DNA from 2 places in the Lysinibacillus sp. BF-4 genome. Region 2 is predicted to be linked to the other one. Evidence: riboswitches for the same ligand, from Rfam matches in the RefSeq annotation. Region 2 holds a riboswitch; the other holds the start of a gene.
What was found. A riboswitch is a leader RNA that binds a small molecule or an ion and turns the genes downstream of it on or off. The one in region 2 is predicted to bind S-adenosylmethionine.

Region 1: it holds a riboswitch for S-adenosylmethionine, as region 2 does, so the genes downstream of both, CH76_RS11930 (methionine ABC transporter ATP-binding protein) here and CH76_RS03865 (carboxymuconolactone decarboxylase family protein) in region 2, are expected to answer to the same signal.

What each region holds. Positions count from the first base shown of each region.
Region 1 is NZ_JPUW01000046.1:9,264-14,073, forward strand. It holds gene CH76_RS11910 (aminotransferase class I/II-fold pyridoxal phosphate-dependent enzyme) at 1-212, shown strand, start outside; gene speD (adenosylmethionine decarboxylase) at 212-643, shown strand; gene speE (polyamine aminopropyltransferase) at 643-1,491, shown strand; gene speB (agmatinase) at 1,484-2,329, shown strand; SAM riboswitch class I at 2,412-2,515, shown strand; gene CH76_RS11930 (methionine ABC transporter ATP-binding protein) at 2,623-3,633, shown strand; gene CH76_RS11935 (methionine ABC transporter permease) at 3,630-4,292, shown strand; gene CH76_RS11940 (MetQ/NlpA family ABC transporter substrate-binding protein) at 4,308-4,810, shown strand, end outside.
Region 2 is NZ_JPUW01000005.1:68,782-73,591, forward strand. It holds gene CH76_RS03855 (LLM class flavin-dependent oxidoreductase) at 1-996, opposite strand, end outside; gene CH76_RS03860 (tautomerase family protein) at 1,202-1,591, shown strand; gene CH76_RS03865 (carboxymuconolactone decarboxylase family protein) at 1,625-2,263, opposite strand; SAM riboswitch class I at 2,344-2,447, opposite strand; gene CH76_RS03870 (hypothetical protein) at 2,507-3,256, opposite strand; gene CH76_RS03875 (hypothetical protein) at 3,440-3,754, opposite strand; gene CH76_RS13455 (transglutaminase domain-containing protein) at 3,956-4,810, opposite strand, start outside.

The DNA of each region.
Region 1 (4,810 bases), on a different contig from region 2:
GCCAAGAAACCATTGTTATAGATGAGGCAGAGGGGCGTATTAGCGCAGATACTTTGATGATTTACCCACCTGGTATACCACTCGTAATCCCAGGCGAAAAAATCTCACGCGATGTCATCGCGCAGTATCACTACTACAATAAAACAATAGGTAACGTACTTATGGAGGCAGGGAGTGCCCACCATATTACAGTTATAAAGGAGCATGCATAATGGGATTAGAATTACGTACATTAGGTCGTCACGTGTTAATTGAGTTTTATGGTTGTCCAAGTGAAATTATCGAAAACAATGCACTAATTGAGCAATATATGCGAGAAGCAGCAGACTACTCAGGCGCAACTATTGTGGAGTCTGTATTTCATCACTTTAATCCTTACGGCGTATCAGGCGCAGTCATTATTGAGGAGTCGCATTTAACGATTCATACATGGCCGGAGTACGGCTTTGCTTCTGTGGATGTTTATACTTGCGGAGAGACTGTAAATCCATGGATGGCAGCAGATTACTTAGCCGAAAAATTAAAAGCAAGTAAAACAGAATCATTTGAAATCCCTCGAGGTATGGCGGATAAAATCCGTTTACATGCAGAGCAGGAAATCAAAAACATTCAAGTTAAGGTACAACTGGAGGGCGTTATGTAATGAAGTGGTATACCGAGGACTGGAGTGACGAGTGTAAATTTTCGATTGCTTATGATGCACATTTACACACAGAGCAAACACCGTTTCAAAAAATTGATTTTTACCAAGGTAAGGAGTTTGGCACGTTCTTTACGCTAGATGGGCTAATGATGGTTAACGAAAAAGACGAATTTATTTACCATGATATGATTGTGCATCCTGCGATGGCAACAAATCCGAATATCAAAAATGTACTAATTATTGGTGGTGGTGATGGCGGTACAGCGCGTGAAGTATTACGCTATGGCTTTGTCGAAAATGTTGTAATGGCAGAGATTGATGAACGTGTTTTTCGTTTGAGCCAGCAGTACCTACCTGTTACAGCAGCAGGCGTAGAGGAAGACCCACGCATGACGCTACACTTTGAAGATGGGCTAGCCTATGTGAAAAATGCGGCAGATAAATCTTTTGATTTAATTTTAGTAGACTCTACTGATCCTATCTCAGTAGGTGAGGGTTTATTTACTACAGCCTTTTATGAGGAGTGCCACCGTGTGTTAACAGATGATGGTATTTTGATTAATCAACATGAGTCACCTTACTTTGCAGAGTATGCCGAAAATATGAAAAAAGCACATCACAAAATTAAGGCTATCTTCCCAATTACACATGTTTACCAATACCACATGCCAACGTATCCATCAGGTCACTGGCTATTTGGCTTTGCTTCAAAGTCATTAAGCCCACTGCAAATTGATGAGCAACAATGGCAGAGCTACGGGTTACAAACAAAGTATTATAATACGGATTTACACCGTGGTGCCTTTGCATTACCGAGCTATGTAAGGGAGAAGTTAGGGCATGAATAATTTAAACTTTATTGGGTGTGACGCTTCATTTGAAGAAGCACAGACAATATTATTTGGTGTACCTTTTGATGGTACAACGAGCTTTCGCCCAGGCACGCGCTTTGCGATGCAAGCGATTAGACCTGATTCTTATGGGCTTGAAACCTACTCGCCTTATTTGGATGCAGATTTAGAAGATGTAGCGATTTGTGATGGTGGCGATTTAGAGCTGCCATTTGGTAATACGCAAGCAGTGATGACGCAAATTAAAGATTATTGTACAGAGGTGCTAGCAGCTAATAAAATGTTTTATATGGTAGGCGGCGAACATTTAGTAAGCCTACCTGCGATTGAAGCGGCCTACGAAAAATATCCTGAACTTCATGTGATTCATTTGGACGCGCATACGGATTTGCGTGATGATTATATGGGTGAGCCATTGTCACATGCTTCAGTAATTCGTCGCTGCCATGATTTTTTAGGCGATGGTCGTATTTTTCAATTTGGCATTCGTTCAGGTACACGTGAGGAGTTTGAGTGGGCGAAGACGCACACACATCTCGAAAAATTTACGTTAACAACTTTAGCCAAAACGATTGAGCAATTGAAGGATAAGCCTGTTTACATTACGATTGATTTAGATGTATTAGACCCTGCTGTTTTTCCTGGTACAGGTACGCCTGAGCCAGGTGGCATCAGCTATACAGAGCTGTTAGCAGCAATAAAATTATTTCAACAACTTAATCATATTGTATCTGCAGATGTGGTGGAATTGTCACCACAATATGATGTGTCTGGTGCATCTACAGCCGTAGCCTGCAAAACAATTCGTGAGATGCTGTTAACAATTACAAAATAAAAAGTTTTCAAAAAACGGTTGACTTCTAAAACAGTAGCCTGTAAAGTGATACTCAACTTAAAAAACTAAATAACAACACAATTTCTTATCGAGAGAGATCGAGGGACAGGCCCTATGACATCTCGGCAACAGGTTTTCTTAACACTGTGCCAAATCCTGCAAACGTCTATGTTTGAAAGATGAGAAGAGTGGTTCGGTATATTTTCTGAATCCTTCTTTTTTCCATCTTTTCATAGATGGGAGAAAGAAGGATTTTTTTCTTTCTCCTACTGATATGAGAAGGGAGCAGCTATATGATTACATTTCATAATGTTACTAAAACATTTACTACTAAGGATCGAGAGGTTACAGCCGTTAAGGATGTTAACTTAACAATTGAGCAAGGCGACATCTTCGGCATTATTGGCTTTAGTGGCGCAGGTAAGAGTACATTACTACGCCTAGTCAATTTACTAGAGGAGCCAACGGAGGGCAAGGTCACAATTAATGGGCAAGATATTACAGTGCTAAGTAAAAAACAATTGCGTGAGCAACGCCGAGACATTGGTATGATTTTTCAAAACTTTAATCTCTTTACCTCACGCACTGTGTTTGGCAATATTGCCTACCCACTACAGCTTGCAGGAGTAGCTAAAGGCGAGGTAACACGCCGTGTTAATGAGTTGCTAACCTTTGTTGGTTTAACAGAAAAGGCCAAGCATTACCCAGAGCAATTGTCGGGTGGGCAAAAGCAACGTGTAGGTATAGCAAGAGCACTAGCAACGTCACCAAGCATCTTAATTTGTGATGAAGCTACGTCAGCACTTGACCCTAATACTACAGCAGATATTTTACAGCTCATCCAAAAGGTTAACCGTGAGCTAGGTATTACGGTATTGCTTATCACACATGAGATGCAAGTTATCGAAGCCATTTGCAATCGCGTGGCAGTAATGGAAGAAGGGCAGGTTATTGAAACAGGAACCGTCTTCGAAACATTTTCAAATCCACAGCATCCTACTACACAGCGTTTCATTCGCGCTACGGAGCAGGATTTACCATCAGCTCATTTGCTGGGGCAGTGGAGTGATACGCAATTGTATCGCATTATTTTTAAAGGAGACCGTGCAAGTGATCCATTGCTATCCAAGATTACGCGTAAACATAATGTTGATGTCAATATTATTTACGGCACAGTCAAAGAGTTACAGCAACGCTTCTTCGGCAATTTGATCGTCTCATTTGAAGGTCAGCCAGTCGCAGTAGCCCAAGTCTTACAAGAATTACAACAAATTGTAGAGGTGAAGGAGGTGCAAGTCGCATGAAGGTAGATTGGCAAACATTTTGGCCTCGCATTGTAGAGGCTACATTTGAAACCCTAACGATGGTATTAACAACATTAGCCTTTAGTACAATCATTGGTACGATTATCGGCTTAACTTTATTTGTGACACGCAAGGGCGGTATTTTAGAAAACAAATGGGTATCCTTTATTTTAAACTTAGGCATTAATATTATTCGTCCAATACCCTTTGTTATTTTGTTAGTGGCCTTAACGCCACTAACCCGCCTCGTAGTTGGTTCAATTATTGGTACAGCAGCAGCGATTTTCCCTATTACGATTGCAGCCTCATTTGTTGTAGCGCGTGTAGTGGAAAATAACCTTATCAGTATTGACCCTGGTGTCATTGAAGCTGCGGAAGCAATGGGCGCTAGTCCGTTTCAAATTATTCGTACGGTGCTCATTCCAGAGGCACTAGGACCATTAATTTTAGGTTTAACTTTTGTAACAGTGAGCTTAATTGATTTTTCTGCAGTAGCAGGAACAGTAGGTGGCGGTGGCTTAGGGCACGTCGCAATGACCCATGGCTATCAGCGTTTTGATACGAGCGTAATTGTTGTAACAGTTGTTATTTTAATTATTTTAGTACAGCTGTCACAATGGCTAGGTAATAAAATTTCACGAAAAATTTTACGTAGATAAAAGGAGAAGATAACAATGAAAAAACAACTATTAGTAGTAGTAATAGCGGCAGTGGCTTTAGTGCTTGCCGCATGTAATAAAGGGGATGCCGCACCAAAAGCGGAGGATGACAAAAAGGTTGTAATTGGCGTAACAGGTACAGACGGTGAACAGTGGGAAGTATTAAAGAGCCTAGCTAAAGAAGAAGGCATTGACGTAGAGCTAAAAGAGTTTTCGGATTATACATTACCTAACAAAGCATTAGCAGATGGCGATGTAGATTTAAATTCCTTCCAACATATTGCTTTCCTAAGCCAATTTGAACAAGAGCACAAAACAAATTTAACACCAATTGGCTCAACATTTATTGCACCACTTGGTATTTATTCGACTAAAATTACTGATATTTCAGAAATCAAAGATGGCGATAAAATCGCTATTCCGGATGACCCATCAAATCAGGGGCGTGCCTTACGTCTATTAGAGGCAGCAGGTTTACTTACATTAGATGCTAGCGCAGGATTATTTGGCGACACTAC
Region 2 (4,810 bases):
TTCGACGTATTGATCAGGATCTAATTTCGAAAAATCTATCCCTGAATGCCCTGACAACAAGGCCGCCGCTCCGTCATAATCCACATAGCGCTTATAATCCTCTAGCTTGGCATAAGCCTCCTCCTCCGTTGCCCCAATGATAGGCACGACAGCCGGAATAATTTTAACATCCTCACGTTTGCGTCCATACTTTGCAAGACGCGCTGTAATATCCGCAATAAATGCCTGCAACTCAGCCACCGCATTTTTTTGGTTTTGCGTATTTGTAAAAATACCCTCCGCATGTTTTGCCGCAAACTCACGACCACGTGGTGAAGCGCCTGCTTGAAATAGTAAAGGCGTACGTTGCTTAGATGGCTCAACTAAGTGCACACCAGGTACAGTAAAGTAATTGCCTTCATGTGCAATTGCCTGTACTTTGTGTGGATTGCTGTAATGCGTCGTCTTCTCGACTGCGCCGTCTTGCCAGCTTTGCTCCCATAATTTATACACGACATCCAAATACTCCTCCGCTCGCTCATAACGCTCATCATGCGGAATTAAACCCGCAAGCCCTAAATTAATCGCTTCGCTCTCTAAATACGAGGTTACAATATTCCAACCAATGCGCCCATCTGTTAAGTGATCTAATGTCGAATACTGGCGCGCCAATTGGTAAGGCGGGATATACGTAGCTGATGCCGTAATCGCAAAGCCTAGACGTTTAGTTGCCGCAGCCATAGCTGATACCGCAAGCAAAGGATCATGTGCTGGTACTTGTACCGCTTGTGCGAGAGCCGCTTCATTACTTGCCTGATAGACATCATAAACGCCAATCACATCCGCTAAAAATAACGCATCAAATTTACCGCGTTCTAATGTCTTTGCTAAATCCGTCCAGTAGGCAAGCGTGCCATGCGCCTCTCCGTTATGTGTGGGGTAGCGCCAAAGCCCTGCTGCGTGTGGCGATACCGAATTTTGTGTAAAACCATTTAAATGAATTTGTTTTTTTGTCATTATTATTTCCTCCTCATTCTTTAGCTGTTGCTAGTTGGGGAAAGCACCATGCCTTAGCTGGTTGCTGTTGAAGTCATTAGCCCCCAAGACTTCCTTCAAACTCACAATAAGGTAAATATTTTTTCTGAATAGTAAGTTTTTTCTTGCTATAAAGCCTACTTATCTACTACACTATGAGTATCACATAGATGAGGAGTAGATTAAGATGCCACTTATTAAATTTGATATAATTGAGGGTCGCTCACCTGAGCAACTACAAACATTACTTGATGCCGCTCACGAAGCAATGGTCAATGCCTTTCAAGTGCCTGCGCGTGACCGCTACCAAATTGTGCACCAACACCCTGCTAACGAAATGATTATCGAGGACACAGGGCTTGGCTTTACACGCACAAAGGATGTTGTTGTATTAACTGTCACTAGCCGTCCTCGCACAGCTGAGCAAAAGCAAGCCTTTTACCAACAAACGGTTGAGGCCCTGCATACTAAATGCGGCATTGACCCACAAGACATCATGATTTCCATCGTTACCAATCGTGACGAAGACTGGAGCTTTGGTGTAGGCGAAGCACAGTTTTTAACCGGCAAACTATAACGTACTGAGCATAGGCCTAGCGCTTATGCTTTTTTATTGAAAAGCATTTAGCACGTTAATGCTGTGAGCAAAAGCGCTCCCTGCATTCAAAGCACTCGCTACAAAAACAGTTTCGGCTAACTCCTCTGCTGTAACGCCCTGCGCCTTTGCATTCGTTACATGTAGCTCAATGCAGTATGGGCAACCTGTAATATGAGCAATAGCTACCGCAATAATTTCTTTTTCTTTTGCTGTTAATACGCCTGGTGCTACTGCCTCATTAGAAAAATTAATAAACGTAGTAAAAGCTTCTGGTGCTAGCTTTTGTAAAGCGCCTGTCTTTGCAAAATAGGCCTTTTCATAAAGCCCTTCGTCCGTTGCACCTTCATAAGCACGCAAGCTGTTAGCGCTATGAGCAAAGGCACTACCTGCTTTTAAGGCTGTCGCTACAAAAATGGCTTCTGCCGCTTCTTCCTTAGTCACGCCTGCTTGCTGAGCTGCGCCTGTATGGATTTCGATGCAGTACGGGCAACCTGTTACAGTTGCACTGGCAATAGCAATCGTTTCTTTTAGTTTGGCTGATAGTGCGCCGTCTTTAAATACTGCCGCATTCCACTTATGAAACGCTTGATTAGGGCGCTGTGCTAATTGATTAAGTTGACCTAACTTCGAAATATCTGCTTTGTTATACATAATTAATCTCCTCTCAACAACAAAAGCCCCCCTCTCTTTGAATAGCTCAAAGAAGAGGGAGGCTTTGCTCCGTTTGTTACTCCTCATCTTTCAAGCTTGGCTTGCTGGACTTAGCACCTTTGTGTATACCACCGGTTGCTGCGGGATCATAGGACCAGTTCCTCCCCCGAACTCTTTATAAGGATTTTGTTGTTGATGACTATACTAAACGCTTTAACCTGGTAAGTCAATACGTTTTATTATTTATTCTGAAAATTCTTTTTTATGTTGTGCAATTAATGCTGACTGCCGCGCGATATAACGACGATGCGCTAATGGGTTTGCTTGTAGCTTTTGCCACTGCTCTAGCGCTAACTCAATCGTATCGTTACTGTCCTCACACATTAAGCCTTGGCGTAGTGCCGCTACAATTGTAGGCAGCGCTACTTTTTTAGTAAGCCACTGTGCCTTCTGTGACTCAATATAATGAATCTCACTTACAGTTAACGCCCGACCAAGCGCTTCAATCATAGCTTGGTAAACACGCTTAAGGCGCTCTGTCTCCCACTCAAGCATAGCTGCTTCAGCTACTGCTTGCTGACAGTCAGCTAACGTTTTAGTAAATACCACACCCTCTAAGCAAATCTCATAGCACAGCTCATGTTTAAGTATGGGGCGACGATAACTCGTCACTTCATTTACTTTTGCATCATAAATACAAGTAAAACTAATAGACGAAAAATCATAGCTATGTACGGCAGGTAGCTCGTTTAGCTGATGGGCATAGTCTTCGTGCAAGTGCGCGCCTTGTTGCTGTAGTGCCGTTACTGTAAAACTGCCCGCATCATAATGATGATGGATTTTATAGTAGCGCTGTTGTAATTGCTCATTGCCAGTTAGCGTTAAGCCGACAGCCTCGCTCCAGCTAGTTATGTAATAAATCCGTGTATCTAACGTATTTTGTATTGCGCGCTCTACAGCCGCCAATACATCATTTACTGTTCTATTATTCATTATCTAACCTCCTTCACAATTTATTACTTCCTTCATTATAGAACCTTTGTTCGTATTTTTCAAGCGTGGTGCAATGAAAAAAGAACCTATCTCTTATTATAGGTCCTTCCTCATAAATTAGCTTTCAATTAATTTAAGCTGTATGCAAACTAAAAATACGCGACTCCTAAGAGCCGCGTATTTTTAACGCACGCGTATTGCTACTGTACCCTTATCTTGCGGCACCCACTTGCTATCACGCATCACAAGTATATAGGTCGTAGTGTAATGCCATTTTCCTACTGTTTGGTTGAACTTGAGTGTAAGATCATCGCCATTGTTGAAAAAGCGTTGTGTAATAGCACCATCTTGCCCAGCGCCCATCTTCCACATTACCTCTACAATACCTGAGCCTTCCTTGCCATAATAGGGCGTAGCGATGATATGTGTGTTTTCGAACTTTGCCTTTGTAAAACCTGTCGTAATCGTCACATCCGTATCAGGCTTTTTATCATACACTAAAAAGATGCCGTAATGCTGAGACAGCTCAACTTGTGATGCCTCTTTAATACGTACTACTGGTTCCTTGCTATGCTCGCCTTATGTATTATAACGAGCCTACACTGTACGTGCAGCTTTCACCGCATACAGCGTGCCATCAATCTAGCTATTACTATTTCCCCACAACTATTATACCTATAAGCTGTCGAAAATTTCAATCTAGCGTGCAATGGTAAATTTCATACTTTGCGGCACAAGCTTGTGGTGTGTGCTCGCTACATCATCAAGCATTAAGTAATAGGTCTCGCCCGCTTGGTAAGGCGCTGCTGGACGAATGGTTAAGCTCGTACCTTGATTAACAATGGTCGTCGTAACGCGTTGCCCATACTTATCAAGCACATATACACCACTCACACTAGTAGCTGGATTACTTAATGTTACTGTCCAAACTTTAGTGGCAGGGATATTAGCCATAGCTTGTAATGGCTCAACACCCTTAATTGGGTAACTCATCGGCTCTAATGGTTTTACTACATGTACTTTATACTGTAGGGTTTGCCCTTCAAAGCTCGCTACTACTTCAGCCGCTCCTGCTTGTGAAAAATGCACCATATCATTAGCACGTACTGCACCGCTTAGCTTCCATGCTACTTGCGCTGTAACGTCCTTGCTCGTACCATCATCATAAAGTGCTGTTACGCGAAGTGGTTGCTGTGTACCTAGCACAACCTCAGCAGGTAATGCGGCAACCCACATCAGTTCTGTAACTTTTGGAGGCAATGGTTGCCCTTTATACCCTTTTACGGTCACTGTAATTTCGGTAGTGTTGGGCATACGGTGCGTTCTATAACTATAACTCACACCTTCTTGGTTACCATCCATACTACGAATAATAATATCTCCTGCTGAGCGCTTGCCTTGGTAAAGCACATCAAACGATGGTGTATGACGCGCAAATTGCTGTTGCACATAGGTTGTTAATGCCTGCTCATCCGCTGCAATTGGCACACCATTTGTCATAGCTGCCACTACATCAAGGCGACCTGTTGCGGCCAAATGTGTAAATAACTCAGT